2 regions of the Bacillus sp. NMTD17 genome follow, and region 2 is predicted to be linked to the other one. Evidence: a T-box and tRNA genes for the amino acid it is inferred to sense, from the RefSeq annotation. Region 2 holds a T-box; the other holds one or more tRNA genes.
The links. A T-box is a leader RNA that pairs with one kind of tRNA and senses whether it is charged. The one in region 2 lies ahead of thrS (threonine--tRNA ligase), so its partner is inferred to be a tRNA-Thr.

Region 1 (15,542 bases), on a different contig from region 2:
GAGGCTGGGTTAATAATGAGGATACCAGCTAATGCGCCTAATGCAGGAGAGCCTCCAAACTCCTTTGCGGCATTTGATCCGACTAAAATACCGAGATATGCGAACAAGCCTGAACCAATAACGGTTAAAATGATCGCTGCTTGAGACTTTTCATCGAGCCAGCCTGCTTGCACGATTGCTTTCGTAATCCCTGTAATAAGACCTGATGCAACGAGTGCCGGAATGATAGGAATAAAGATGCTGGCAATCCGTCGTAAGAACAGCTTGAACGGTGTGCGGTTCTTTTGTGAAATGGCTTGCTTGTTTTTTTGTGCTTCATTGTTTAAATCATAAGAGCCAGAGGCATTTAGCAGCTGTTCAAACGCACTTGATACTTGGTTGACAACACCTGTACCTAAAATGATTTGAAGCGTTTCTGCCTCAACGACACCAATGACGCCATCGAGTTCTTTAATTGCTGTGATGTGAACTTGTTCATTGTCAATCGGTGTAATTCGGAGACGCGTCATACAATGTGTATGGGAAGAGATGTTTTCAGAACCACCACAGAGAGAAAGAATGTCTTTCGCCAACTGCTGATATTTCTTTTGATGACTCATGTTGAATCCCCCTTTGATTTTCGTTTCATGGAGCGGATGGCATGTCTTGTCTTGTCAATATATTGCGCTGTCTCTTCATATTGACGGGAAGCTAAGCTGAGGAACAAGACATCAATTAAGTAGAGCTGTGCCATTCTAGAGGAAGTGGCTGCACTGCGAAAAGGTGCTTCATTGGAACCGGACGTCGATAGGTGAACATCACTTAAGGCAGAAACGCTTGTTTGACCAGGATGCGTTAAGGCAATGATTTTCACTTGATTGTCTTTTGCGAGCTGAAGGGCTTGAATGATGTCTAACGTTTCTCCTGAAAAGGATATACCGAACACGATGTCATTCTTTCCTGCATTTGCGATGACCGTTGATGCGATGTGCATGTCAGTGAAGGCAGTCGCTGCATAATTGATTCTGAGAAATTTCTGCTGGGCATCCGCTGCGACGATGCCAGATGCACCGACGCCGATAAAATGGATTTGGTTTGCATGCAGCAGTAATTGAACAGCTTTTTCTAATGCTTCTGCATTTAAAATAGAAGCGGTGTCCTTAATCGATTGAATCGAGTTTCCTGCTGTTTTTTGAATAATGGATTGAAGCGGTTCATCTTGTTCGATATCACGATAGCCTTGTTTATCGTCGTGCATCAAGTCTCCAGCGATTCGCATTTTTAAATCGTGATAGCCATCTAGCCCGAGAGATTTACAAAGGCGGATGACAGCAGAGCTGCTTGCTCCGGCTGCCTGACTGATCTCGTGTACTGTGCTTTTAATGACTTTGTCAGGATGGGCAAGGATATAGTCTGCAATGATTTTTTCAGATTGGGGGAGCTTTGCTTTCATTGTGTGTAGTAGGGTGAGTCCACCTGCTGACATGAGCTCTGCCTCCTTTAGGATTGATGATGAGAGATGGCTTTGTCGATATGGCCATTCGCTTTGTTGAGTAAATCCTTGGCTGTTTTTTTGTCTGTGTTTGTTTGGAGCATGACGATGGCGGTTTTGACTTCTAAGTCTGCTGCTTCAAGAGTCTTCACGGCTTGTTCATAGGAAGCGTTTGTCACATGTTGAATGATGGTGATGGCGCGTTCTTTTAATTTATGATTGCTGACTTTTACATCAACCATCAGGTTTTCATATACTTTACCTTGTCTGATCATGACAGAGGTGGAAAGCATATTTAAAATCATTTTATGAGCGGATGCGGCTTTCATTCGTGTTGACCCAGTGATGGCTTCTGGTCCTACAATGACTTCAATGGCGCAGTCTGCCAGCTCGCTAATTTCTGCTTGTTCATTGCAGCTGAGGGCTACTGTTTTTGCGCCGATGGATTTAGCGTAGTTTAAAGCGCCGATGATGTAGGGTGTCCTGCCGCTGGCGGCGATACCGACGACCGTATCTTTTGATGTCAGGTGAATGTGTACTAAATCCTGTTTGCCGGCTTCTTCACTGTCTTCCACATCTTCGGCAGCATGTGAAAAAGCAGAGTCGCCGCCTGCCATGATACCGACAATCACATCAGGTGAGACGCTATAGGTAGGGGGACATTCAACAGCATCCATCACGCCAAGTCTGCCGCTTGTCCCGGCTCCTAAATAAACGAGTCTACCCCCATTTGAAATGGATTCATAGGCGAAGTCACTTGCTGTTTTGACATGTGGTAGGACACGGTTCACTGCTTGAGCGACCTTCATATCTTCTTCATTGATCAGCTGGAGTATTTCGAGCGGATCTGCTTGTGATATTCCCATTGTGTTAGGGTTTCTTGATTCTGTTGTCAAAGAACGCAATTGAGATGGCTGCATGCGACATTCCTCCTTATTTCTTCATTTTCAGTATATTCAGTGTGATATGAAATTTCAACATTATATTTAAATATTGAAATTATATTTCACTCGAAACGTTGTGCTAACTGGAGGTAAATAATTAGAAAATAAAAAAAATAAAAATCCCCTTTACAAAAGGGGGACAACCTGTATATAATAACTTTTGTCAGCTTCACGGAAACAGCAAACTTGACAAACTGGCCCGTTGGTCAAGCGGTTAAGACACCGCCCTTTCACGGCGGTAACACGGGTTCGAATCCCGTACGGGTCACCATGATGTGGAGGATTAGCTCAGCTGGGAGAGCATCTGCCTTACAAGCAGAGGGTCGGCGGTTCGAGCCCGTCATCCTCCACCATATGCCGGTGTAGCTCAACTGGTAGAGCAACTGACTTGTAATCAGTAGGTTGGGGGTTCAAGTCCTCTTGCCGGCACTGTTTTTTCTTTATCAATTCCATATGTGGAGGGGTAGCGAAGTGGCTAAACGCGGCGGACTGTAAATCCGCTCCCTCCGGGTTCGGCGGTTCGAATCCGCCCCCCTCCACCATTTTTGGGCTATAGCCAAGCGGTAAGGCAACGGACTTTGACTCCGTCATGCGTTGGTTCGAATCCAGCTAGCCCAGTTAAGACACCTTTTTCAAAAAGGTGTCTTTTTTTATGTTGGCAGACGGAATGTATAACTATTCAAAATATTGTTGAGTTGAGTCAGAAGGCATCGAGAAAGTAAAATATAAGCATGAACGGAAAGGGGATGTACATATGGGAGATCAAAAGAAGGTCACGATTGTCGGAGTTCCGATGGATTTGGGTCAAATGAGAAGGGGCGTCGATATGGGACCGAGTGCGATTCGGTGTGCAGGCGTAAAAGAAAAATTGGAATCGCTTTCATTTGATGTGGAGGATCTCGGCGATATTTTGGTTGAACAAAGAGATGATGAGAAAGGTTTATATACAAGTGAAAAGCTAAAAAATTTAACGGAGAATGCTAGTGCGAATCAGCTGCTAGCTGAGAAGGTTGACAGTATTGTGCAATCAGGCTCATTCCCGCTCATTTTAGGCGGTGATCACAGCATTGCGATAGGAACACTTGCGGGGGTAGCCAAGCATTATGAAAACTTAGGTGCCATTTGGTATGATGCACACGGTGATTTAAATACAGAGGAAACCTCTCCTTCTGGAAATATACATGGTATGCCGCTTGCAGTCAGTCTCGGCCTTGGGCATGCTGATTTAACGAACATTGGTGGTTATTCCCCTAAATTGAAGCCTGAGAATGTTGTTATAATTGGTGCTCGATCCTTAGATGAGGGAGAGCGGGCATTGATTAGAGAGAAAGGCATTAAAGTGTATACGATGCATGAAATAGATCGTTTAGGGATGACAAGGGTGATGGAGGAAGCCATTTCATATTTAAAGGAAAGAACAGATGGTGTCCACCTGTCGCTTGATTTAGACGGACTAGATCCAGCGGAGTGCCCTGGTGTAGGAACTCCTGTGGCGGGTGGCATTAGTTACCGGGAGAGTCATCTTGCCATGGAGCTTTTAGAGGAAGCGGGTATTTTGACTTCAGCTGAATTTGTTGAGGTGAATCCGGTATTAGATGAAAAAAATAAAACAGCCGAGGCAGCTGTTGCGTTGATTGGTTCGTTAATGGGCGAAAAGCTATTGTAGAGCGGGACTTGTTCCCGTTCTTTTTTGTTTTGGAGAAATTTAAGGATATATTAAGGTTTTTACCGGTGGATATGCGTAACACGCTGTCAAAAATTTGTTACACTATTTTTTAGAGGAGAATGAAACCTTTTGGAAAGAGATTCGTATACATAAAGACCGGTGAAGGCAGAGGTTGAATATACTATGGACACAATGATTAAAAAGAGAATTAAGCAATTGAAAAAAGGCGACCAGAACGCATTTGCAGACATCGTAGACCTGTATAAAGACAAAATTTATCAGCTGTGCTATCGTATGCTTGGGAATGCACACGAAGCAGAGGATATTGCACAGGAGGCGTTTATTCGTGCCTATGTGAATATTGAAAGCTTTGATGTGAATCGTAAGTTTTCTACGTGGCTGTACCGCATTGCAACCAACCTGACCATCGATCGTATTCGCAAAAAAAAGCCGGATTATTATTTAGATGCAGAGGTGGCAGGAACAGAAGGATTGAATATGTATTCTCAAATTGCTGCTGATGGCATTTTGCCAGAGGAAGAGGTGGTGTCTCTTGAATTATCGAGTACCATTCAGCAAAAAATTCTAAGATTACCCGATAAATATCGTTCGGTCATCGTTTTAAAGTATATTGATGAACTCTCGTTAAAAGAAATTAGCGAGATTCTGAATATACCCGTTGGTACGGTGAAAACGAGAATACACAGGGGTAGAGAGGCTCTCCGGAAACAGTTGAGAGACCTTTGAGTGAGGTGATTTTGATGAGCTGTCAGGAAAAAATCGTCCTGCTTATGCATCAGTATTTAGACGGGGACATTGAGCCCCAAGACGAAAAAGAATTAAAAAGCCATCTGCAATCGTGTGAGGAGTGCCGTACTCATTTTCAACAAATTGAGAAATCCATCGCGCTTGTGCAGAGTACATCTCATATAGAAGCACCATCTGATTTCACTGCAAAGGTGATGGCAGGTCTTCCAAAGGAAAAAAAGCGTGTGTCGGTTCAAAGATGGATCAAAGCTCATCCGCTGATGGTGGCCGCTGCCCTCTTTCTCATTTTGATGGGAGGCAGTCTGTTTACAAGCTGGAATACCGATCATAATTTCAGTGTGTCAAAACAGTCGAATCTCGTCGTTGTAAATGATACAGTGACCGTACCTAAAGGGGAAACCGTAAAAGGTGATGTCACTGTCAAAAATGGCAAGCTGATTGTAGAAGGCAAGGTTGATGGAAATGTCACCGTCGTCAATGGGGAACAGCTGACTGCTTCTGCCGGACAAGTCACTGGTCAAATTAATGAAATTAATGAAGTGTTTGATTGGATTTGGTACAAAATGAAATCCACAGCACAAAATGTGATGCGGGTCATTGGACCAGAGGAGCAAAAGTAATCATACGGGTCGAGAGCAGTCTCTTTATGGGGCTGCTCTTTTTCTATATTATAGGTCAGAATGTATGCGAACTAGCACGCCAGACATATATGGCAACTGTTTTCCTTGCTGAAACAAAATGTGGTATAATAGCCACGCTATGTATTTACACATAGTCTCTTTTTTTATTAAAAATGCATCAAACGAAGAATAACTGAAAATTCTGGAGGACGAGGAAATGGCTTTAGGGGATATTCCTTTTTTGCAGTACCTCGGTAATGCTGTTGATGTTCTCGTTGTTTGGTATGTGATATATAAATTAATGATGGTCATCCGCGGAACAAAAGCGGTTCAGCTTTTAAAGGGAATTGTGGTCATTGTTCTTGTCAGGATGGGAAGTGCGTATCTCGGTCTTAACACACTTCAATGGCTGATGGATCAAGCGATTACGTGGGGATTCCTTGCGATCATTATTATTTTTCAGCCAGAGCTAAGGAGAGCGCTTGAGCAGCTTGGGCGCGGCCGTTTCTTCTCAAGAAGCGGGACACCTATAGAGGAACAGCAGCAGAAAACGATCGAGGCAATTACAAAAGCAATTAAATATATGGCAAAACGCAGAATCGGCGCGCTGCTGACAATTGAGCGTGATACTGGGATGAATGATTACATAGAGACTGGAATTCCTTTGAATGCAAAGGTGAGTTCAGAGCTGCTCATTAATATTTTCATTCCAAATACACCGCTTCATGACGGTGCTGTCATTATGAAGCGTGATGAGATTGCAGCTGCGGCTTGTTATTTACCGCTGTCAGAAAGTCCTTTTATCTCTAAGGAACTGGGGACGCGTCACCGGGCGGCAGTCGGAATTAGTGAAGTGACAGACAGCTTAACCGTCATCGTTTCTGAAGAGACAGGCGGCATTTCTGTCGCAAGAAATGGTGATCTCCACCGAGAATTGACAGAAGAAGCGCTTGAAGAAATGCTGATTGCTGAATTTAGTAAGAACAGCAAAGATGCTTCCTCGACCAAATGGTATTGGAGGGGCAAGAAAAATGGATAAGATTTTGAATAATCGCTGGGCCGTAAAGCTTCTTGCATTGGTCTTCGCTTTATTGCTGTATGGTGCAGTCAATTCAGCGCAAGCGCCCACGCCGAAAAAAATCGGTGAATCCTTTTTCCCAACATCGACGACAGATGAAGCAACCTTAACCGACATTCCTGTTAAAGCGTATTATGATGACGAGAAGTACGTCGTTACTGGTGTGCCGCAAACAGTCAATGTGACGATTAAAGGGTCAACGAGTGCTGTGAAAACAGCAAGACAAACAAAGAACTTCGAAATATATGCAGATATGCAGAATTTATCCACAGGTACCCATAAAGTGGAGCTGAAGGCAAGAGATGTATCAAAAGGGCTCACACTATCGATCAACCCATCTGTGACGACGGTGACGATACAAGAAAAAACAACAGCAGAATTTCCTGTTGAAACTGAATTTTATAATCAAAATAAAATCAAAGATGGCTATTCACCTGAACAGCCTATTGTGAATCCGAAAAAAGTCACAGTCACTGGTTCAAAGGACGTAATCGACAAAATTTCTGTCATTAAAGCATTTGTGAACCTAGAGGATGTCGATCAGCAAATTGAAAAGGAAGCGAAGCTCACTGTGTATGATAGCAGCGGGAATGAGCTGCCAGTCGAATTGAGTCCGTCTGTGGTGAATATTACAGTTCCCATCTCAAGTCCAAGCAAAAAGGTTCCGTTTAAAATAGAGCGGACTGGCAGTTTGCCGGATGGGATCAGTATCTCAAGTATTGAGACAAGCCCGAGTGAGGTCACAGTGTACGGCTCTCAAAAAGTGCTGGATTCGCTTGATTTTATTGATGGCGTCAAGCTGGACCTAAGCAAGATCAAAGATGATACGGAGATTGATGCCGACATTCCCCTGCCAGATGGTGTGAAAAAGGTATCGCCCGAAACCGTCAAGATCAAAGTGAAGGTTGCAACAGCGCAAGAAAAAAAGATCGATAATGTACCAATTTCTGTCGTAGGTCTGAGCAAGGATCTCACCTCTGATTTTGTGAGCCCATCTTCTGGACGACTCACGTTAACAGCAAAGGGATCAAAGAGTGCGATTGATAAACTAAAGGCTTCAGACGTTGAAGCCTATATCAATGTTGGGGACTTGAACGAAGGAACACATGAGGTCACAATTCAAGTGAACGGTCCTCAAAATGTGACGTGGACATTATCGAGATCAAAGGTCAAAGTGAAACTGACTTCTACTGAGACAGAAGATCAGCCAGCGTCTACGAATGATCGCAAGGATCCATCTTCTGATGACGATGATCAGGATGAGAAGAGTAAAGAAGAATCCACGCAAGATAAAGCAAAGAAAGAATCAAGTCAAAGACAGCAGATCAAAGAAGATAAAAAAGAGGACGAAGCGTCCTCTTGAATGGTAAAAAAGGAGCGATTGAAACATGGGCAAGTACTTTGGAACTGATGGTGTAAGGGGTGTGGCGAATAGCGAATTAACGCCAGAGCTCGCATTTAAAATTGGGAGATTTGGCGGCTATGTGCTCACGAAGGATAAAGAACGTCCAAAGGTACTCGTTGGACGAGACACACGTGTATCCGGTCATATGCTAGAAGGAGCGCTCGTTGCAGGCTTACTTTCAATTGGCGCTGAAGTGATGCGTCTAGGTGTGATCTCAACACCTGGTGTGTCTTATTTAACGAAGGCAATGGACGCAGAAGCGGGTGTCATGATTTCTGCTTCTCACAACCCAGTTCAAGACAACGGAATTAAATTCTTCGGCGGTGACGGCTTTAAGCTGTCTGATGAACAGGAGAATGAAATTGAGCAGCTGATGGATCAGCCGGTCGATCAATTGCCACGCCCAGTTGGAGCGGATCTTGGAACGATGAATGACTACTTTGAAGGTGGTCAGAAATACTTGCAATTCTTGAAGCAGACAGCGGACGAGGATTTCACAGGTATTCACGTGGCGCTTGACTGTGCTCACGGTGCAACCTCTTCTCTAGCGACACATTTATTTGCGGATTTAGATGCTGATGTGTCCACAATGGGAACATCACCAAACGGATTGAATATCAATGATGGTGTCGGCTCAACTCATCCAGAGGCACTTTCTGCTTTTGTGAAGGAGAAGGGTGCAGATATTGGTCTTGCGTTTGATGGTGACGGAGACCGTTTAATTGCTGTCGATGAAAAAGGTGATATTGTAGACGGCGATCAAATTATGTACATATGTGCACGTTATTTGAAGGGCGAAGGCCGATTAAAGGATGACACTGTCGTATCCACGGTCATGAGTAACCTAGGCTTCTATAAAGCGCTGGAGAAACAAGGCATTAAGAGCATCCAAACCGCTGTTGGTGACCGCTATGTGGTCGAAGCGATGAAAAAGGATGGCTATAATGTCGGCGGTGAGCAATCAGGCCATTTGATTTTCCTTGATTACAATACGACAGGTGATGGCATGCTTTCTGCGATCATGCTTGTCAATACACTCAAAGCAACAGGAAAAACATTGTCAGAGCTTGCAGCTGAAATGGAAAAATTCCCGCAGCTTCTAGTGAATGTGAAAGTGTCTGATAAATATAAAGTGGAAGAAAATGAAAAAGTAAAAGCAGTGATTCAAGAGGTCGAAAAAGAGATGAACGGTGATGGCCGTATTCTTGTTCGTCCATCTGGAACAGAGCCGCTTGTACGCGTGATGGCAGAGGCGAAAACAAAAGAGCTGTGTGATGAATATGTGACTCGAATTACCGCTGTTGTGAAAGAGGAAATGGGTATCGAGTAATAGATGAAAGCAAATCGCCAGCGGCGGTTTGCTTTTTTTTCGAATAAACGTCATAAATGGATGGATTTGTACGAATCTTATAAGCGAGGGCAATTTGCTGCCTTCATACATAGGAGAGCACATCAAAGGTAGAACATGACAAGCCTCATCGCATATAGTGTATGGAGGTCTCACTTTCTTGAGCGGGATCACCCGCTAAATTGTGATTGACGGAGGTCAGACCTTATAGTACAATCATCCTTGTGTTACTGGATTTTTATTCTATCAGGAAAGGCAGGGTAGATGTTCAGCAACTCTCTTATAATTATAGCGCCCGAACTAAGCGATCGGACGAAAGATGCTTAGTTGACGAGGATGGAGGTTATCGAATTTTCGGCGGATGCCTCCCGGCTGATCAAAAAAGAGATCACAGCCGTAAGTGTTTCTTTAAAGCAAAGAGGTGACTCTTTGTACAAAGGGAATACACATGATCTCCCAAATTAAACATGTAGAGAGGGACGAAGAAATGTCCCTTCTATTTTAGTAGGCTTTCTTTGTCCCTTTCACATGATCGGGAGGAAGAATATTTATGTGTGGAATCGTAGGTTATATTGGTCAGAATGATGCGAAGGAAATCTTATTAAAGGGTTTAGAGAAGCTAGAGTACCGCGGGTATGACTCAGCAGGTATCGCTGTGGCAAACGAAGAAGGCGTGCATGTGTTCAAAGAAAAAGGACGTATCGCTGAGCTTCGTGAAGTTGTTGATGCAAATGTAGCATCTTCAGCTGGAATCGGACATACACGCTGGGCAACACACGGTGTACCAAGCCATCTAAATGCGCATCCGCATCAAAGTGCTTCTGGCCGTTTTACGCTTGTTCATAACGGTGTCATCGAGAACTATGTACAATTGACACGCGAATATTTACAAGACGTCACACTAAAAAGCGACACAGATACAGAGGTTGTTGTTCAAGTCATCGAACAATTTGTGGACAGAGGTCTTGATACAGAGGAAGCTTTCCGTCAAACGCTTCTTCAACTAAAAGGCTCTTACGCAATTGCCCTTTTCGATAACGAAAACAAAGAAACAATCTATGTGGCGAAAAACAAAAGCCCATTATTGGTTGGTTTCGGAGAAGATTTCAACGTTGTAGCTTCTGACGCAATGGCGATGCTTCAAGTAACAAACGAATATGCGGAATTAATGGATAAAGAAATGGTCATTGTCACAAAAGACGAGGTGATCATCAAAAACCTTGACGGTGATATCATGACACGTCCTTCTTATATCGCTGAGCTAGATGCAAGCGACATCGAGAAAGGCACATATCCTCACTACATGTTAAAAGAAACGGATGAGCAGCCGCTTGTCATGCGCAAAATCATCCAAGAATATCAAGACGAAAACGGCAAGCTGTCAGTCGCTGGCGATATCGCAAGCGCAGTAGCAGAAGCAGACCGCATTTACATTGTGGCTTGCGGAACAAGCTACCATGCAGGACTTGTCGGTAAACAATATATTGAAGACTGGGCGAAAGTACCTGTAGAAGTCCATGTAGCAAGTGAATTCTCTTACAACATGCCGCTTCTATCGAAAAAGCCGTTGTTCATCTTCCTTTCTCAATCTGGGGAGACAGCGGACAGCCGTGCTGTACTTGTTCAAGTCAAAGAGCTTGGTCATAAAGCATTAACGATCACAAACGTACCAGGTTCAACGCTTTCTCGTGAAGCGGACTTCACATTGCTTCTTCATGCAGGACCAGAAATTGCAGTGGCTTCAACAAAAGCTTACACAGCACAAATCGCTGTTCTTGCGATCCTTGCATCAGTTGCAGCCGAATTAAATGGTCAATCTCTTGACTTTGATCTTGTGAAAGAGCTTGGGATTGTAGCAAACGCAATGGAAGCCCTTGTCGATCAAAAGGATGAAATGGAACAAATCGCTCGTGACTTCTTCACAGTGACACGTAACGCATTCTTTATCGGAAGAGGACTTGACTACTATGTGTGCCTTGAAGGTTCACTAAAACTAAAGGAGATCTCTTACATCCAAGCAGAAGGATTTGCTGGCGGAGAACTCAAACACGGCACGATTGCTTTAATTGAAGAAGGCACACCGGTCATTGCCCTTGCAACGCAAGAGCACGTGAACCTCAGCATTCGCGGTAACGTCAAAGAAGTCGTTGCACGTGGTGCAAACCCATGTGTCATCTCACTAAAAGGCCTAGAAGACGAAGGCGACCGTTTCGTCCTTCCAGCTGTACACCCAGCACTTGCACCACTTGCATCTGTTGTTCCATTACAGCTAATCGCTTACTACGCAGCCCTTCACCGCGGGTGTGATGTGGATAAACCACGTAACCTTGCGAAGAGTGTGACGGTGGAGTAGGTTTAATTAAATCGGATTTTTGACACTCCTTTAGATAATATCTAAAGGAGTGTCTTTGTGTCTAAAGAGCTAATTAAAATTAAAGGTAGAATCAATAAATCGTACATTCATTTTTAATTTAAAGGGAAGAAAATAATTATAAGTGAATGTTTAGAAAAATAGGAAGTTGCTTATTTCTTGATTGTTGTTCCTACGTCAAGAGGAGGGGCTATTGGTGTATTTCTTGTATTGTGGATCGTCCAATCTCTTAAATATAGGGATTTTAAAAAATAAAGGAAATGAAAAGCAAAACAAAAATGCTGTATGTCTTCTTGAAACCATCAAAAGGGTATTTTAGGTGTGGATTATAATGAATAAAGAGTTAATCATGTTATGCTCTTCGAAGCTAGGCTCAGTTGGTATGATTATAAAAGGGGCTAGGCGTGGAATCAACAAATAAATTTACTAGGTTAGAGTAACAATTATAAAACTTGAAGTATTATATTTTGAATGAGGAAGAAACAAACTGTGGCATCATGTAAGAAAACTTAAAAATAGACATGTTTTTAAGGTTTTCTTTTCCTTATAGTGAATATTTACAATAACTTTGTACACTAAGATGCTATAGCTTATGATATAATATATCGTGGTTATTTGTACAATTATGAGGTGATTCTAAATGGAGTTAAGCGAAGCGATTAAAAAAGTACGTTTGGAGCTGTGTTTGTCTCAAGAGAGGCTTGCTCGTGAGCTTCATGTTGGTTTTACATCTGTGAATCGATGGGAGAATAATCATACAAAGCCGAATAAAATTGCTCGACATGCCTTAATCAAGCTTTGTGAAAATAAAAATGTAAACAATGAATTGATTGAGTTGCTTGTGAAGGCGAAATAGATATTATGTAGTTTTAGAAAAGGGCTTAGGGATTTTCTATACTATAATATGAGGAGATTAGATATGAAAGCCGAAAGGGAAATAGAAGCCGGTTTTATAGAAAAGCTTAGGGACTTAAAATACATATATCGTGAGGATATTAGAGATAAAGCTTCGCTTGAAGCTAATTTCAAAGAACATTTTGAAAGACTGAATCGTGTAAAGTTAAGCAATTCTGAATTTGAGCGCCTCAGAGATAGTATTATCACTGCAGATGTATTCACTGCTGCGAGAACTTTACGAGAAATCAACACCTTTAAGCGTGATGATGACACGCCGCTGCAATATACCCTTGTTAATATAAAAGAATGGTGTAAAAATGAATTTGAAGTGATAAACCAACTACGCATAAACACAGATAACAGCAATCATCGTTATGATGTTATTATCCTCATCAATGGGGTTCCTGTTGTTCAGGTTGAACTGAAGTCACTGCAAATCACACCTAAAAAAGCTATGGAGCAAATTGTAGATTATAAAAACGACCACGGCAATGGTTATACAAACTCGTTGCTTTGCTTTATGCAGCTTTTTATTGTGAGCAACGAGAGTAACACATATTATTTTGCCAACAATCACAAGGAGCACTTTTGTTTTAATGCAGAAGAGCGCTTTTTGCCAATTTATCAGATGGCAGATGAAGATAATAACAAAATTACCCATCTTCATGATTTTTCTGACAACTTTTTGCCAAAATGCACTCTCGGGCAATTAATAAGCCGTTACATGGTACTTGTTGTAAGTGAGCAGAAGTTGATGATTATGCGTCCTTATCAGATTTACGCTGTTAAGGCAATAATGGACTGTATCGATCAGAATCGTGGCAACGGATATATATGGCATACTACCGGAAGTGGAAAAACACTTACATCGTTTAAAACATCAACACTTTTGAAGGACAATCCTGAAATTGAGAAGTGTTTATTCGTCGTTGACAGAAAAGACCTAGATAGACAAACTCGATTGGAGTTTAATAAATTTCAAGAAGGCTGCGTTGAAGAGAATACCAACACAGAAAGTTTAGTTAAACGGCTTACTTCGGATGATTACCGTGACAAAGTTATTGTTACCACAATTCAGAAGCTTGGGCTGGCTCTTAATGAAGATAGCAAGCGTAACCAAGAGAAAAAGAAAAGGGGCGAACCTACCTACAAAGACCGCTTGGCACAGCTCACCGATAAACGTATTGCCATTATTTTTGACGAATGCCATCGCTCACAGTTTGGCGATAATCATGAAGCAATTAAAAACTTTTTCCCGAAAGCACAGCTTTTCGGCTTTACCGGAACACCAATATTTGAAGAAAATGCAACATATAAGCAAATTGATGGAACGGTCGGTTCTTATATCACAACAAAAGATGTTTTCGAAAAAGAATTACATGCTTATACCATAACTAATGCCATTGATGACCGCAATGTTCTTCGCTTTCACATCGACTATTTTAAGCCAGAAGATGTCAAAAAAGCAGCAAAAACCTCTGACACTGTAAGTAAAAAGGCGATTGTCGAAGCAATACTAGCAAAACACGATGCCGCTACTAATGGTAGACGATACAATGCGATTTTTGCAACAGCTTCTATCAACGATGCAATAGAATACTTTGAAATCTTCAAGTCGTTACAAGAGGAACGCAAAAAGAATGATGGAGCAAGCTTTATGTCGCTAAATATTGCCTGTGTTTTCTCTCCACCGGCTGAAGGAAACAAAGATGTTAAGCAGTTACAAGAAGACCTACAGCAAGAAAAAGCCGATAACGAACAAGAGCCTGATAAGAAAAAGGCAGCACTTAAGAGCATCATTGATGACTACAATTTGCAGTACGGCACAAATCACAGCATAAGCGAATTCGATTTATACTATCAAGATGTGCAAAAACGCATCAAAGACCAAAAGTACCCAAATTCCGACTATCCACAGGTAAACAAAATTGATATAACTATTGTGGTGGATATGCTTTTAACAGGATTCGATTCAAAGTATCTAAACACATTGTACGTTGATAAAAACTTAAAGCAACATGGCTTAATTCAAGCATTTTCAAGAACAAACCGTGTTTTGAACGACACAAAGCCTTACGGAAATATTCTTGACTTTAGAGGGCAAGAAAAAGATGTAGATGAAGCAATTGCACTGTTTTCTGGAAAAGATAACAGTAGTAGGGCAAAAGAAATTTGGCTTGTTGACCCCGCTCCTGTTGTGGTTGAAAAGCTGAATAAAGCAGTTGCCGATCTTGAGAAATTTATGGAATCACAAGGGGTAGAATGTAAGCCAGAGCAAGTAAGCAACCTTAAGGGTGACGCCGCACGAGGTGAATTTATCAATAAATTTAAGGAAGTGCAGCGCCTTAAAACACAGCTTGATCAATATACAGATATCAGGGAAGAACAAGCGGCAAAAATTGAAGAACTGTTACCTGAAGACACTTTGCGTGCGTTCCGTGGTGTCTATATTGAAACTGCCCAAATGTTAAAAGCGCAGCAGGGCAAAGATATTAGGGATAAAGATCCGGTGATTGAACAGATTGATTTTGAGTTCGTTCTATTTTCCTCTGCAATTATTGATTATGACTACATTATGTCTCTAATTTCGAGATATACACAACCCGATGTGCCTAAAAAAGAAAAAATGAGCCGTGAGCAACTTATTAGTTTACTTTGTTCCAATTCAAATATGATGGAAGAACGTGAAGATATTATTGCTTATATCAGCAGATTAGAATCTGGAAAAGGTTTGGATGAAAAGGAAATAAAAGATGGATACCAAAAATTCAAGGGAAAGAAAGCACTAAAAGAAATGGAATCAATTGCAAACAAACACGGTATTGAACCTGCATCGTTGAAATCCTTTATAGATGAAATTATAGGGCGCATGATTTTTGACGGTGAAAAACTAAGCGATTTGTTAGAGCCGCTAGAGCTTGGCTGGAGAGACAGGACCAAAAAAGAACTAGAATTGATGGACGATTTAATTCCG
Region 2 (15,542 bases):
CCTAAACATTACAATCATTTCATGCCTATTTTGAGAATCAAATGTTCTTTAAGTGAACTTCATAATATAGAGGCAAGCCAAGGGAAGGAGTTAGTTGTTTGATGGAGCTCATTGATAATAAATCAAAGAGATGGATAAAAATTTTAAAACTGCTTGTATCCAAAAATAAGTGGTGGAGCCTTCAAGAAATATCGAATGAACATATCGGTTCGGTTCGTGCCATTCAAAGCGATTTAGAACAAATGAAATCGTTCAAAACAGAGAATGGAGAGCCGTTAATCCACATAAAGCCAAGACAAGGCATATCCATTTGTTATACACAGACGATACGAGTAGACTACTATATCAAAGAAATTTTAAAAGATACGATTGAAATTCGATTGATTGACGGCATTTTTTTCGAACAAAACAGGTCTTTCTATGAATGGATGGACACGCTTAATATTAGTAGATCCACATTGTATAACACCATTCATAAAATCAATTCGATCCTTACATCCTATGACATCGAGTTACGCCCAGATAGTATGCAGTTCCATGGGAATGAGAAGGAGATTCGTCAATTCTTTGTTGAGTTTTTGTTTGAAGTGTATGGAAGCCGGCTTTGGCCATTCGATGATATTCAAAAGCAAGACGCAGTTGATTTATTACAAGAGCTATTTCAGGTGCTCGAAGTCAATGTACCAGATGTGGCTATAGATAAATACTGCCTGTGGCTCGGTGTTTCCATTCACCGAGTGAGGAAAAATTTTACCATACGACGCAATTATACGTACTCGATGAATGAAGAAAAACAGACCTCTACAGCCAAAGGTATCTATAATCAAATCAAAAACTGGGAAGAGCATATTTGCCAAATGACAAAGGACATTTTTGGTATTACACTGGATCATCACGAATTTGTCTTTTTACTATTGATCGAACCAGCTATTGGCCACTTTAAATCAATTGAATCTGTCGAAGAAAAGTTGACGTTCTTTCAATCGCATACACCACACCTCTTTGAAGCCATTCATTCATTTATCAATCAATTGGAGTTGATTTATCATCAAGAGGTGGCTAATCGCAAGGTGATGACACTGATTCTTCTCCAATATTATGTGTATTCTAAGGAAATTACCGTGAGAGATGGATTCCTTTTCAAAAAGAAATCGAGTTATTTATCAGAGGTGAAAGAGCAGCTTCCTTACTTCTATTCGAGGATTACTCATATCATCCAAGAGTTAAAAACAGACGATATACTCGCTTCTTTTGTGAAAAATGAACGGGAATTGATCCGTATCATTACGTCTACCTGGAGAGGGCTTGTTCAATTTGAAATGGAGCGAAGAAACGTGTTGAACATATTTGTTATTTCAACATTAGGCTATTATCATAGTTTGTTTATAGCAGATTTAATTAAATTAAGCGTGCCTCCTCTCATTCACACTTTTACAAGTCCAGAAAATACATTAAATGATGTAACGATGGATCAACTTGGGATTGATATGATCGTGACCGATACCGAGCTCCCTATTCAATTTGGACGATATACACTGCTGATCAGCTCTTTTCCAACAAAGAAAGAATTGGACAACTTGAACCGAAGATTGGTTGATATGATCGACTAATCTTCATCAAAAAAAGCTGCTTGAGAGCTTCTCAAGCAGCTTTTTGCTTCTGTATTAATGAAGCACGATTTGTTCATTCATCAAATCAATGGCGTAAAGTGATTGCTCATATTCATCTAATAGAAGGTATACTTTGAGCGGTGCAGCGGTTTGATCTGTCTGCTGCGTGAATAGTACACAAGTGAATTTTTCGATCCCCTCTGGCAGCTTGCTTTTCAGAAAAGGATGAAGAATAGGAGAAATTCGAAGGGTATCAACATCTTTCAGCCAAAGTTCATCTTGTAACGCAGGATAATGGTCAACCAAAAACTGACGAAACACTTCCAATGTACTCAAGGTAGATATCCTCACTTTCTTCTATCATGGCTTCAAGCTTACCTAAAACAAACATATTCAAAGTCATCCTAAGATGTCAGTCCACCAAATGTCGTATACTACTAGAGACACGATTTCATTTTTCTTCAAAAAGCATTGTAGATCATGTTTACTGTCATGAGTGTTTCATATGTATGACGTCTACTATATTCCAACCGATGGACCTATGATCATATTCTTATCTGTTTCTTTCGTGATGAAACGACAACTTCCTGCTACAAAATTCCAAATTTCTTCAAAAAATTGGTGCAATGAGACAAAAAAGAACAGCTCCTCACTGTTCTTTCAGACATTATGAGAGGTCTTTCAAAGAAAACACTTCGCCGCTCTCTGCATCAATACCATCATGGCAATCGAGCTTTCCGCATAGAACATATTGTTTTTGCACTTCGTCATAGACGTAGATAGGTGTCAGTTCAAGACGTTCTCTCAATTTTTCAAAGGCTTCTTTCTGAGATACAGTAATTTCACTTGCCGATTGAGAGGGACTCAGTATCCCGCACACTTGAAACATTTCTTTTTTATCTATGTAATTAACGGCTTCAAACGAGCTGGCGTCAATGAAGACCTTGATCTTGTCCATAAATCCACTGCCTTCTTGCCCGTTCGTTTTTAATATCGCATGGATGTATCCATGATCACGATGGAGTGTTTTCAGAACCCACTTTCCTGTATCCTTTGAATATTTTTGCGCCAAAAAGGTTCGGACTGCTTTTATACACTCAGTTTGCTCTTCTTTTGATATCGGGATGGTATCCGGTGAAGGCTCCAATGAGAAAGCTTGTTCAGCTGAAATGTCCTCATGGATATTCATTTCCTTTTTTTCAAAGGCTTTGTTTAACGGTTCATTCCATTCAATGATCTCATTCATGTGTATACAAAGTGTTTCTTCACGCCCAATTTCAAACGGTATAGTTCCTGTTCCATCGTTCTTGACATAGATTTCTTCTAATGCATAAATTGTTCGAATTCGATTGTGCTCGAAGGAAGGCCATTGAAACTGCTGCACTTGCTGCTCGGCTAAGTTCTCCAGCTTATCAATAGAAAGCACATATTCCTCAGCTCTCAGTAATGTTTTGGCTAAAAATGGTCCGTGGTGTGTAAAGTACATGAGCTGTCCATGTTCATCCCATTTCACCTCAATTCTGCCTGAAGGCGTCACTTTCACACCATCTATTGCTTCTTCGAAAAAAAGTCCCCCTTTCTCCTTCTGATGCATGTGAAAATGCTCACCATAGATTAACCCTGTTTCTTGTTCGATCCATTGAATGACATGAGCTGGATATGGTCTCTTAAATGTGACACCATGCTGCGCATAGGTTTTGTCCATGACAAAAATAATTGTTTCCACCTGTCCCGTATTCAAATTCACTTCAATAATGGCTGTGCCGTCTGGGTTTAAATCGTCGTCCTCAGGTTCCGTTTCATGAGAGGGGAACCATTCCATATTGAATGTATAAATCGTTTCATTAAACATGTTGACGTAACGATGAAAGCTGTGTCTTTTTAGATGATAAAGATCTAAGCCAAATTTCGCCTTTGTCTGATCGATCAGTTGTTTAATTTTTGCATTCAATGGTTTCACCTCAAAATAATGATGTTTTATGGAAGAAGAAAAATTACGATAAAGATAGAGATGATGATTGCCATCAATAACCCTAAAGCAATTCCCATCATGTTAGACTCTTTTGTATAGCCTGTTAATTCTCCTTCAGTCGATCTGTCGATTTTTCGAAAGCGAAAAAGCATGCTTATATTGATAGAGGCTAGAACGATTAAAAACAAGAAAATGGTAAATACAGGCTCGATGTCACTAAATGGATTCGTTACATTTTGAAAACTAAATGATTGAAAAAACATAATGCCACTCAATACGACTTTCCAAACATTCTCTAAAAATTTTTCTTTCTCCCACTCTTTTCCTAATTTCTCTTTTTCATAAATAGCTACCTGCTCAAAAATAGGTATGAAAAACTTTGTTTTTCCTTTTTTGATAAAGCCTATAATGCCTTGGAGAAGCATTAAAATGCCTAAACACAAAAAGAAATGTGTAAGTTGGATATTAAAGATTTGAATCACCATAAAAAAAGCGATGATCATAAGTCCGAATATCAAATTAGAGACAGCTATTTGTTTTGTCCTCATCTTTTTCAGTGCAGCTTGTTCCATGTAATACTCCTCTCCGTTTTAAATGTTTCTGTTGAACGCTCTATCTTTATTACGATTTTACCGAAAAAATGTTTCAATATTTTCCCTTTCTACTGTCAATTCGGCTTTTTTCGCAAATGAAAAGACGCCCATCATTCAATGAACGTCTTATCTTTCTTCATGAAATCAGCACATCATATTTGAGCAGCTGTTCTATCTTTTATTTGGTGGGCTGCCAGGTGTTTAAAGTCATCAACAGACAGCTGTCTAGATGTCTTTTCTCCATGCTGTCTGATGTTCAGTGTTTTTTCTTCCATTTCTGTATCGCCAATGACAGCGATATAAGGGATTTTTTGCATTTGTGCTTCTCTCATTTTATAGCCGAGTTTTTCATCCCGTTCATCGATTGTCACTCTTATTCCGATCTTTCTTAATTGCTGCTGCACCTCAAGGCAGTGATCAAGGTGAACCGTTGAGACAGGGATGATTTGTACTTGTACTGGTGCCAGCCATAACGGGAAGGCGCCTGCAAAATGCTCGATGAGAATGCCAAGGAAACGATCCAGAGAACCGAAAATGGCACTATGAATGACAACTGGCCGTACCTTTTCATTCTTTTCATTGATATATGTTAAATCAAATTTCTCAGGCATTTGAAAATCTAACTGAATTGTGGCGCACTGATGGCTCCGCTGCAAGGCATCTTTTATATGAAAATCGATTTTCGGGCCATAAAATGCCCCATCTCCTTCATTTAGCTGATAATCGACTTTTAGCCGATCAAGCACATTCTTTAGCGCTGATTCAGAGATATCCCAAATGGCATCATCGCCTAACGCTTTTTCAGGACGAGTGGATAGTTCCACAGAGTACTCAAACCCAAATGTCCGATACACATGATCAACTAATTGGAAAATCCGTTTGATTTCAGCTTCAATTTGATCTTCTCTCAAAAAAATATGGGCATCATCTTGGCAAAATGTTCTGACCCTGAACAATCCATTTAATGCTCCGCTAAATTCATGACGATGCACCTGACCAAACTCAGCCATCCTGATCGGAAGGTCTCTGTATGAAAATAAGCTGTTTTTAAACATGAGCATATGTCCTGGACAATTCATAGGCTTTAAAGCAAAGCTTGTATGGTCTACTTCTGAGAAATACATATTTTCATGATAATGATCCCAATGTCCCGACTTTTCCCAAAGCTCTTGGTTCATCATAAACGGTGTGCTCACTTCTTCATATTGCGCTTTGCCTCGCACTTCTCTAGAAAAAGCCATTAATTCATTTTTGACAAGCTGACCTTTTGGTAAATAAAACGGCATACCTGGCGCTTCTTCCGAAAACATGAACAGAGATAATTGTTTCCCTAATTTCCGGTGATCACGCTTGTTTGCTTCTTCCATGAAATGAAGATACTCAGCTAGATATTTTGGATGTTGAAACGCTACACCATACACTCGCTGCAATACATCTTGATGACTGTCACCCCGCCAATAAGCACCTGCAACACGTGTTAGTTTAAATGACTTTACGAACCCAGTAGAAGGTAAATGAGGCCCGCGGCATAAGTCGATAAATTCACCCTGCTGATACACTGTGATGGCTTCTTCAGATGGGAGTCGTTTTAAAATATCCAGCTTATATGGATCATGTGCAAACAACGATTCAGCTTCTTTGTAAGAGACCTCCTTTCTTTGGATGAGATGATTCTCGTTTATGATCTTTTCCATCTCTTTTTCAATCTCTGCCAAATCCTCTACGCTTAATGTTTGATTTAGCTTCATATCATAGTAAAATCCATTTTCGATGACAGGTCCGATTCCAAGTGTGACATTGTCATATAACCTTTTCACCGCTTGGGCTAATACGTGTGCAGATGTATGGCGCAGCACTTCAAGCCCTTCTTTTGAATCGAGTGTGACAATAGACAGCCCAGCATCGCTGTCCAGCTGGTGACTTAAATCGACCAATTGATCATTGATCTTTCCTGCCACTGCTTTTTTCCTTAAACTCGGGCTAATATGGGAGGCAACACCTGCGACAGTCGTACCTGCAGAAAACTCCTTTATCTTTCCATCTGGAAATTGAATCTTCACCATGTTTTCTTTCATGACTGACACACCTTTCATTTTTTGATATAAAAAAACACACCCATCCCTCATAAAGGGACGAATGTGTAATCCGTGGTTCCACCCAAATTCCCATAACGCATTTTCGCTTTATGGCTCTGGTGCCGTAACGTGGCATAGTCGGTATTGGATACTTCAATTTTCCCCAATACAGCTCAAAGGTGGTAAGACAACTTTTCTGCGTTGGGAAGATTTCAGCGTGACTTCCCTCTCTAGTAACCGATAAAAGCTGCTCATGTCCTTTTCAAAGCCTGATGATAGTTGAGTGAACAAAAAAACACACCCATCCCTCATAAAGGGACGAATGTGTGATCCGTGGTTCCACCCAAATTCCCATAACGCGTATTCGCTTTATGGCTCTGGTGCCGTAACGTGGCGTAGACGGTATTGGATACTTCAATTTTCCCCAATACAGCTCAAAGGTGGTAAGACCATTTCCTGCGTTAGGAAGATTTCAGCGTGACTTCCCTCTCTGGTAACCAGTAAAAATGGCTCATGTCCTTTTCTTCGCTTTTAATTTCTCCATATCTTACATGATGATGATAGAACATGTAAAGCTTTATTTTGTGCAGAGCAATTGAAATTCATTCTTTAAATGATGTGTTGCGTGTATTTACTTGGGCTGTATTCAATTTGAAACGCAGGGGATAAGGCTCGTTTCACTTCTTCAGTGATACGCTCTCCTTCTTGATTGAATTTCTTTTCCATGTCTGCGCCATTTGGCACCAAATCATCTGTCTCTTCGTCAAACCAGCGGCCATACTGTATGTTCCAATTCCAAATCTTTGAGAAAAGTGTATCGCTCATTGGTATATCATCTCTTTCTAGATGACATTGACAATACCCACAATGAAAAGGTTCACCACCGTAATCTCCTTCAATTTTCACAAAAGGATGATCCTCAAATTCACGGCAGCACACCCATTTTTTGAAGTGCTGACCGAATTCTGTCAGTTTAATTGAGTAATAACGCATGGAAGTTCGTCGTCCTATCATGTCAAAAATGCCTTGATCAATTAATCTCTTTATCCGATACTCGATAAAATCATCACCGATATACTGATCTAAATGACCAATGACTTCTCCTATTAAGCGTGGAGTTACGATGTACTCCTCTTCTGGCTCGGACTGATGAAGCCGCTTAGCCATTTTCACTAAATAAGCATCAAATTCATCTTCTGGTACACTGATCGTTTTTCCTTTTTGCCATATCCGCAGCGTATGATTTTCTTTAGCAAATGAAAGCCATTCGTTTTGTAATTTCTCTCTTTCTTCTTTTGATACTGCGTGAATGTGCTCTTTACATCTGTACAAAACCTTCAATTTTTCAGTTGTAATTTCCCCGGCATGGCGAATATCCATTCGTCTTGTATTTGTATTGAACAGCTGATCAAATGCAGTCGTTGTATTGAGTAGAGTCAATTCAATGTTTTTCTCTTTTAATAAATAGATGGCATATCGTAAACCAATTTGCTCATGTGCATTACTGCCTGTCCAGATGAGGATACGCGTACCATCTTTTATATCTTTTATTTGTTGAAGCATTCTATGCTGATCGTTGACCATGTCATCAAAATAGCCAAATTCATTTGATATCACGTTACGCAGCCACTCTATACGCTTCTCCTGTCCTTCATGTTCATGCAAATGCAAAAGGGGTCCAATCGAATAAATGTCATCAAAGGCGATAATATTATTTACTTGATCTTGCTTCATTTCACGTAATGCTTGTTTTAAACTACCGGCAGGTGCTGCCCCAAATACGATATGTATCATCATTTGTCTCCCTTTATCTTACAGTTTATTTCATCTTCACCTATTCATGGCTCTTGCGTCAATTCTATTGAGTCAATTTCATTCAAAAGTATGACAATGAGAGGATAAGATATATATAGAATGCAGAATTGAAGAGACTATATCCCACGAAATGGGGCAATCTGTTTACTGAGCTCGCTTTGAGACTTTTCTTTCTGAATGATTTATAGATAGAAATCCCCTCAAAAAAGGATTTCAGTTCAAGCTCTTATTCACAGATTCCCCTTCACAAATCGTTCTCTTCGCTTTCTTGATAATTCTGCTAGTCGCTTTTGTATCAGATTCCTTAGACCACTGTTCGCAAAGGTTCATGACCCAATTTGGCTGTGTTTTACTAGCGTCATTGAGCCAGTTTCCTACAGAATCTTGAACATATGTTGATGGATCGGATTTGAGTAAATTTAGAATAGGCAGTGCCCTCTCTGGCTCTTGTTTTAATAACTCAATATGCTTTGTCCATACCCCTCTAGGACGGATCGACTCTACAGAGAACCGGCGAATATTTTCATCCCCGCTTTTTGCCCATTCTGTTAAATATTCTATACTTTGATCAAGCTGATGACTGAGGCTTTCTCTCACTGACATCCACGCAATTTCTCGTACACCAAAATGATGATCAGCTGCAAATGGCTGAATGTACGCAAGTTTCTCTTCCAGAGTTGATAAGTGTTGTTTGTTCATATAAGCAGCCCAACAGCGAACGCTATCAGATACGTGGTGAGCAAATGCCTGTAGTACTTCCGCTTGTTTTTCCTCATTCTCTTCGTGTAGCACTTCATCTAACAATTGACCGATGAGACGAATTGCTTTCATTCCTGATTCAGCTTTTTGTTTAGTGATCTCAGATGAAATATCGTCTATATAATGGTCTAAACCAACGGACGGCAAAACATGCTGTATTAGCGTCATATGATTGATTGACAGCCAGCCATTCAGTTAAATTCACACTTTCGATCTCTCCCTGATTCAAAAGGGTCCAGACGTCACGAGGGATATCAGTCCCCTTTCGAGCGCCTTTTCGATTGATGATATCCTCACTTATTTGCATTCTATTTTCTCTCCTCGTCTAGCAGTTCTTTTGTTAGACATTCATCGTTTTTAAAAGAAATTTGTTGATGCCTTCATTCTTTGGATATTGACTCCTATTGTAGCAAATAAACAACTTCACTGGTTCATTCTTCAAATCAAAAAGGAACTACCCGAAATAAGTAGTTCCTTCTATACAAAATTGAATTTAAGTTAGCTTCCTTGCTCGATCACCTTTAAACTCTTACGCTGAGAAAATCGGTCAAACGCCACCATTAGAATGGTCATGAGTAAAGCGAGAAAAACGGTTCCAGCACTGATCCAGCTTAGGTTTAATATAGATGTTTCGCTTAACACAATCCCTCCTACACCAGAGCCTAAGGCAAATCCGAATTGAATAAATGATGTATTGACACTTAATGCGATATCAGGAGATTTTGGTACAAGTGTTACAAGATATAGCTGCTGAGCTGGTGATGTGCTCCATGTAGCGATCATCCATATCATGATGACAGCCACCATGACCACGAGATTCCCTGTGACAAATGCTAGCAGCATGAGCATGATGATTTGCAGAATGATTCCAGAGAAAATCGTGAATATTGGGCCCTTTTTATCTGCTGCAATCCCTCCAAGGCTGGAGCCCAAAAAGCTGCATATTCCAGCTAGTAATAAAATGCCACTGATTTCTGTGATACTAAGGTTTGCTGATGCTTGCAGGAAGGGCGTTAAATAGGTAAATAACGTGGAATATCCACCTACATAGAATAGCGTCACTGCCACCGCAAGTAATATTCGCTTATCTTTTAAAATCGATAATTGCATACCAAGTGTCACCGGTTCTTGTTCTTTCATAGACGGAATTCGCCTATACACAACAATCAGCGGAATAAGCGTGATCAATCCAATGGTTGCGAATAATGCTTTCCATCCGATCATACTGCTTAGAAATGTCCCGATTGGAACACCTAAAACCAAGGAGCTGCTTAATCCCATTAAAATGATGCCAATGGCTGTTCCTCTTTTTTCACGTTCTACAAGACGAGTCGCAACAGCCATTGCCACTACAATAGCAGTCCCCCCACTGATTCCTTGTAAAATCCTTGTCATCATCACCATTTCAAACGAATGGCTGACACTTGTGATGAAATTACTTAAAATAAAAATGATCAGCATCCATGATAATATTTTTCTGCGGTCCATATTGATTGTGAGTGCAATGACAATCGGTGCGCCGATTGCTGCTGAGAGCGCTAAAGACGTGACCAATAATCCAGCAGCAGACGTCGTGACATGTAAATCATCTGCGACCATCTGGATAATGCCTGTAATGATATATTCGATCGTTCCAATTAAAAAGGCTGCTAATGCAAGTAAATAGACAACGGTTTTATTTTTCATCGTGACGTTTCTCCTTTGGGCAAAGTTTACGATTTGATCTCATCTTTAATAGGAATTTGAATTTCAATGAGTCTGCCTTCTTCATTTTCAGACAAAGGGTAATAAATCTCTCGGCCCGGCTGGTCTTCTTTCACGCGGTATCCATTATTTTCGATCCATGTCGCCAGGTCAATACAAGCAGTTTGTGCGGATGGAGAATGTGAATGAAATAACAGTGTCGCCATGGTTTCTTCTGCAGGTAACGTACGTATCTTGATTCCTTGAGGAAGAGTGCCCCTTAACGATTTGACGGAATACCCCACCTCAAATTCGAACTCACTTTCTTTTTCCATTGATTCCCTCCACAGCACCACTTGTGGTCCCGAGATCGATTCTTGTTGATTTTTAAGTAATAAATGATGAAACGTTTGAAAGAATGAAGGAATTTCGTCAACAGTTCCGTTGGATTGAAAAGACATGATGCTTTTGCTTTCAACAGATTTGATAATGACCTCCTGTTCTTTTTCAACACACCCCTCTCGTTTAATGAGGTGCATCCGCTCCTTAATACGCGCTAATTTCTGTTGTTCTCTCTCGATCAATTGCTGAATCTCACTTTCTTTCAGCAGAAACATGCCCTGAATCTGCTCTACCGAAATATCTTCCCGAAGAAGCTGAGCCATTTGCTTTAACGTAAAGCCCAATTCCTTGTACAGAAAAATTCGATTGACCTCAAGCAGCTGCTCAGCTGAGTAATATCGGTATCCCGAATCTTGATCAATCTGCTTAGGCTTTAATAAATCAATTTGGTCATAATATCTTAAGGTTTTAACAGGCACTTTACTTAACATAGAAAAATCGCCGATCTTGAACATCCTGCATCTCCTCCGTTTTGTTGATCTGATCAAAGTATAAACCTTTCAGTAAAGGGGAAAGTCAACTGAAGAATTTAAAAATGTCGATTCGCTTCAGTAGAAACAAAAAAGCACTATTTTCAAATAGTGCCTAAAACGAAGGTTTTCGATTCACTTTTAAAAGAATGCTTTCTGATAAGAGCGGAGCACATGCCATCACCCCTTGAATTTATTCATTTACCCCAAACAATCCAATCTTTTCAGGCACTTTACAATATCTCCACTTTTAAAGAAATTGAATATGGCACCCTCGCTAAACCGTTCGGCTCTTACAACCCCCATCATGAGAGCAAGCACACACTGCGCATTTAAATTTGAAATGTCCACATTCTCCATATCGTTCGGTCCACCTTCAATCCCATTTTCTTTGAGGATCTCTCTGTAGCGGGTAAGCTCCAGCTCTTGATGTTGTTTTGCAAAGGTATAAACATCTTCGATCAAGTGACGAACCGTTTCGGAATAATTCACAAAGGGCATCTGAATCGGATGTTCAGCTGTGCCATCATTTTCTTGATCGATTACCCATTCTCCAATATGATCTTCCTGAAGCAGCGGTATGTATTTTGTTAGAATATCGAATTGACTCATTTTCATCCTCCTCTATCTCCTTTATATGGTTTACTCTGATCGACACCTATGGATCAGTATAAAAAAATCCGTGATCATCCTACCAGCTAGACACCAGTATTCAAATCACGGACAGTCTTTATTCACTTCACTTTTTATACTCTAACCATTGATACAACTGTCTCCACATGCGCCGTTTGCGGAAACATATCCACTGGCTGCATGTATTCGATTTTGTAGTCTTTTGACATGTATTCAAGGTCTTTTGCTAGTGTGGATGGGTTGCAAGAGACGTAGACAAGACGTTTTGGTTTGACTTGTTTGACAGTGTCTAAGAAGGTGCGCTCGCAGCCTGTTCTTGGCGGGTCCACGACGATGACGTCAGGACGGAAGCCTTCTTTGACCCATTTTGGCAGCCAATGTTCCGCTGTTCCTGTCACATAGGTCGCGTTTTTCATGCCGTGTTTTTTGGCATTTTTCTTGGCATCATCAATCGATTCTTTGATGACATCCATTCCTCGTACTTCTTTGGCACCATCTGAAAGCCACATCCCAATCGTTCCAACGCCGCAATACGCATCGACAACCTTTTCTTTGCCAGTCAGTTTGGCCGCTTTTTTCGCTTCGTCGTAAAGCTTTAGCGTTTGCTTCGGATTCAATTGGAAGAAAGCACGTGCACTCAGTTCAAAGGAGACGTCTCCTAAAAATTCTTGAATGACCATGTTGCCAGCTAGGTGAGATGTCTTATGGCCAAAGATGACCGACGTTTTTTCACCGTTGACATTGTGCATAATGGACGTCACTTCTGGCAGACGTTTTTGAATGGCTTCGGCGATTTCTTTTTTCTTTGGAAATTCAGGTTTCGATGTGACAAGGACGACTTGTACTTCCCCTGTTTCAAAGCCGACACGCACGACAATTGAGCGTACGTCGCCTTTTCTTGTCCGTTCATTGTAGACCGATACACCGAATTTCTCTAAGATTTTGCGGACAACGCCCGTTGTTTTGTTCGTATTTGGATGCTGCACGATACATTCCTTGATCGGTACAAGCTTATGAGAGTTCAGTCCATAAAGCCCAGCAATGATGTCACCGCTGTGAGAACGCCCTACTTGGAACTGGCTTTTGTTCCGGTAGTGCCACGGATCTTCCATACCGATCGTTGGTCGAATATCTAGTTTTTCAACTGATAGCTTCGTATGTCGTTCTATTGATTGAATGACAATATCTCGTTTTTCCTTTAGCTGCTGCTCGTATGCCAAATGCTGTAGCTGACAGCCTCCGCACTGCTCGTATACTGGGCATGGCGGTTTCACTCGATGCTCGGAGCGCTTTCGGACTTTTCTAACCGTACCTTCTGCATATTTTGCTTGGACATTCGTTGCTTCCACAACCACTTCTTCGCCTGGAAGCGCACCCGGGACAAAGACCACTTGCTTTTTAAAATAACCGACCCCTTCCCCATTAATGCCAAGGCGTTTAATGGTAAGCGGGAACTGCTGTCCCTTTTGTAAAAGGGCACCTTGCTGTTTTTCCTTCACTTCATTCTCTCCGTTCTATCTGAACCCTTGATAGGTTGTCTTCATTTTATTCCATCTCATTAGTATATCATGACTTGGACAAAGAGAGAAAATCCCTTTCATTTATTTATCTGTCTCAATGCTTCTCCATAAATATAAAGAAGCGTAGCTTAAATACGGGGTCCACTCCTTGCTTAATGCTGCCATTTCTTCTTTTGTCGGCTTTTCAGGCAGGTCAAAGTGCCGCTTGATGGCGTTTTGAATACCGATATCTGCCATCGGAAAGAGATTTGGTCTTCCAAGCCCATTCATGAGCACATTTTGAACTGTCCAAGGGCCAATTCCTCTAATCGGAAGAAGACGTTCTTCCACCTCCAGATCAGTTAAATCGTGTAATTCTTCTAAACAAAGAGAGCCGCTCACAATTCGCTTCGATACATCAATGACATATTCCGCTTTCCGCTGACTAAATTGGAGCTTTCTCAAATCCTCTGTTTCAAGTGAGGCGATGGTTTCCGGTAAAGGATCAAACCAAACGCCTTCTATTTGCTCGCCGTACGTATGAACAAACCGTTTCGTGAGCTCATAAGCAAACGCCAGATTGAGCTGCTGATGAATGATGCATTTCATCAAACAATGATATAAATGAAAATCCAGCATGAGCGGTGTCCCGACATGACGCTCAAATATGGACGCTAAATTCGTTTGAGAAAAATGCTCATGCACAGCGTGTAATTGATGCTTCATGCCAAATATCCGCTTCACCTCACATATGAGAGGTTCCTCAGGACCTTTTCCTTGCACCCGAAACGTGGGCGCTTCTTTTGTTCCGGTGGCTTGAACGACGACAACGTATGGTTTTTGTTCTAACCTAATTGGTACTTTGATTTCTCGTTTATTCAAATCGACTGCTTTTAATGGATCACTTGATAAGCGTCTGAGCACTTGATCGAAATGATACGGCGGCTCCACCACCAGCTCTTTTTCCCACATGTTTTCCTCTTCCTTTCTGCAAACACGCAGATGCGATTGTTTCACTTTGCATGAATGATTCTCCATATTGAATACTTTTAAACATAAAGAGTACAAGAATTTATCAGTTATATCTTCCTTATTTACGGTCATTTTCCTTTTGGATGAAGAAACATTTTTAGTCGAATTCAGCTAAAATACGACAGCATCCTTCAATATTTTAGGATCATTTACCTTAAATTAGAAATAGAACCTCTGGGTGATATCTTCTATTCCGAAAACATTTGTATAATTATGACATATCAAGGAGGTGAACAAAGGAATTAGCTGATTAGGCAATCATTTGTTTTATCTTGCAGGACCATATTTTACCTCATTGATAACCGGCTTCACCTAGTTTCACTTTTTACGAAAAGAAAGACCCAAAATTTAAAAACAAAGGAGATCCGACCAATGAAAAAAACCATTCTTTCTGTTGCCCTTGCCACTGCTGTTTCTTCGACACTACCAGTATTCGCTGACGCTGCTGAACAAAAAACTACTCCAGTTTCAACTACTGTTCAGCAAACTGTTTTAAACAAAGCTGTTGAAAGTAAAGCATCTACAACCGCAGGAAACGTTAATATTAACTTTGACGTACTTGGTATAGCTAATGCATTAATCAATGCTGCAAATGCTAACACAAACCGTGAAGGCTTTGTCAAAGGACTAATGGAGTCTGCTTTCTATGCTGCGGGCTCAAAATACAATGTCATGGTATTTAACTTAAGCCAAGGTTATGAGACTCGTTTCAACGGAGTCAAAACGTTTGCTACTGTGAAATACGGAAGCATTACTTACGGAGTTTGGGTATTTGAAAATGGATCTTTCACAAACAAAGGTGACGGCGGCTACATCAACTGGGCGTTTAGAGGCTGGTTCGACCGTAACGGTGGTTTCGTCAACTTCCGTCGTCCTTAATTCTCGGTTTTACCCATCAATCATACACGCACATTGGACCGATCTCAGTAATGAGATCGGCTTTTTTATGCAGAACACGTATAAGTTCACCGGTGCTGCTTCATGATATAATGCAAGTCT

Region 1: it has a tRNA-Thr gene. The T-box ahead of thrS (threonine--tRNA ligase) is inferred to sense a tRNA for this amino acid. The anticodon was not compared.

What each region holds. Positions count from the first base shown of each region.
Region 1 covers NZ_PVRH01000004.1:8,634-24,175, forward strand. The annotation lists gene C6347_RS12450 (PTS transporter subunit EIIC) at 1-599, opposite strand, end outside; gene C6347_RS12455 (MurR/RpiR family transcriptional regulator) at 596-1,465, opposite strand; gene murQ (N-acetylmuramic acid 6-phosphate etherase) at 1,480-2,391, opposite strand; tRNA gene C6347_RS12465 (tRNA-Glu) at 2,612-2,686, shown strand; tRNA gene C6347_RS12470 (tRNA-Val) at 2,693-2,768, shown strand; tRNA gene C6347_RS12475 (tRNA-Thr) at 2,772-2,844, shown strand; tRNA gene C6347_RS12480 (tRNA-Tyr) at 2,873-2,957, shown strand; tRNA gene C6347_RS12485 (tRNA-Gln) at 2,962-3,033, shown strand; gene rocF (arginase) at 3,170-4,081, shown strand; gene sigW (RNA polymerase sigma factor SigW) at 4,265-4,828, shown strand; gene rsiW (anti-sigma-W factor RsiW) at 4,843-5,469, shown strand; gene cdaA (diadenylate cyclase CdaA) at 5,687-6,508, shown strand; gene C6347_RS12510 (CdaR family protein) at 6,501-7,910, shown strand; gene glmM (phosphoglucosamine mutase) at 7,936-9,282, shown strand; gene glmS (glutamine--fructose-6-phosphate transaminase (isomerizing)) at 9,851-11,653, shown strand; gene C6347_RS12525 (helix-turn-helix domain-containing protein) at 12,312-12,527, shown strand; gene C6347_RS12530 (type I restriction endonuclease subunit R) at 12,591-15,542, shown strand, end outside.
Region 2 covers NZ_PVRH01000006.1:50,615-66,156, forward strand. The annotation lists gene C6347_RS16405 (AcpB/EbpR/MafR family transcriptional regulator) at 102-1,610, shown strand; gene C6347_RS16410 (hypothetical protein) at 1,665-1,946, opposite strand; gene C6347_RS16415 (hypothetical protein) at 2,278-3,561, opposite strand; gene C6347_RS16420 (hypothetical protein) at 3,588-4,154, opposite strand; gene thrS (threonine--tRNA ligase) at 4,328-6,250, opposite strand; T-box leader at 6,301-6,525, opposite strand; T-box leader at 6,562-6,785, opposite strand; gene C6347_RS16430 (DUF1835 domain-containing protein) at 6,860-8,044, opposite strand; partial or broken gene C6347_RS16435 (DNA alkylation repair protein) at 8,279-9,131, opposite strand; gene C6347_RS16440 (MFS transporter) at 9,323-10,510, opposite strand; gene C6347_RS16445 (MerR family transcriptional regulator) at 10,537-11,364, opposite strand; gene C6347_RS16450 (DUF6508 domain-containing protein) at 11,581-11,991, opposite strand; gene rlmD (23S rRNA (uracil(1939)-C(5))-methyltransferase RlmD) at 12,126-13,511, opposite strand; gene C6347_RS16460 (DNA-3-methyladenine glycosylase family protein) at 13,614-14,483, opposite strand; gene C6347_RS16465 (hypothetical protein) at 14,916-15,422, shown strand.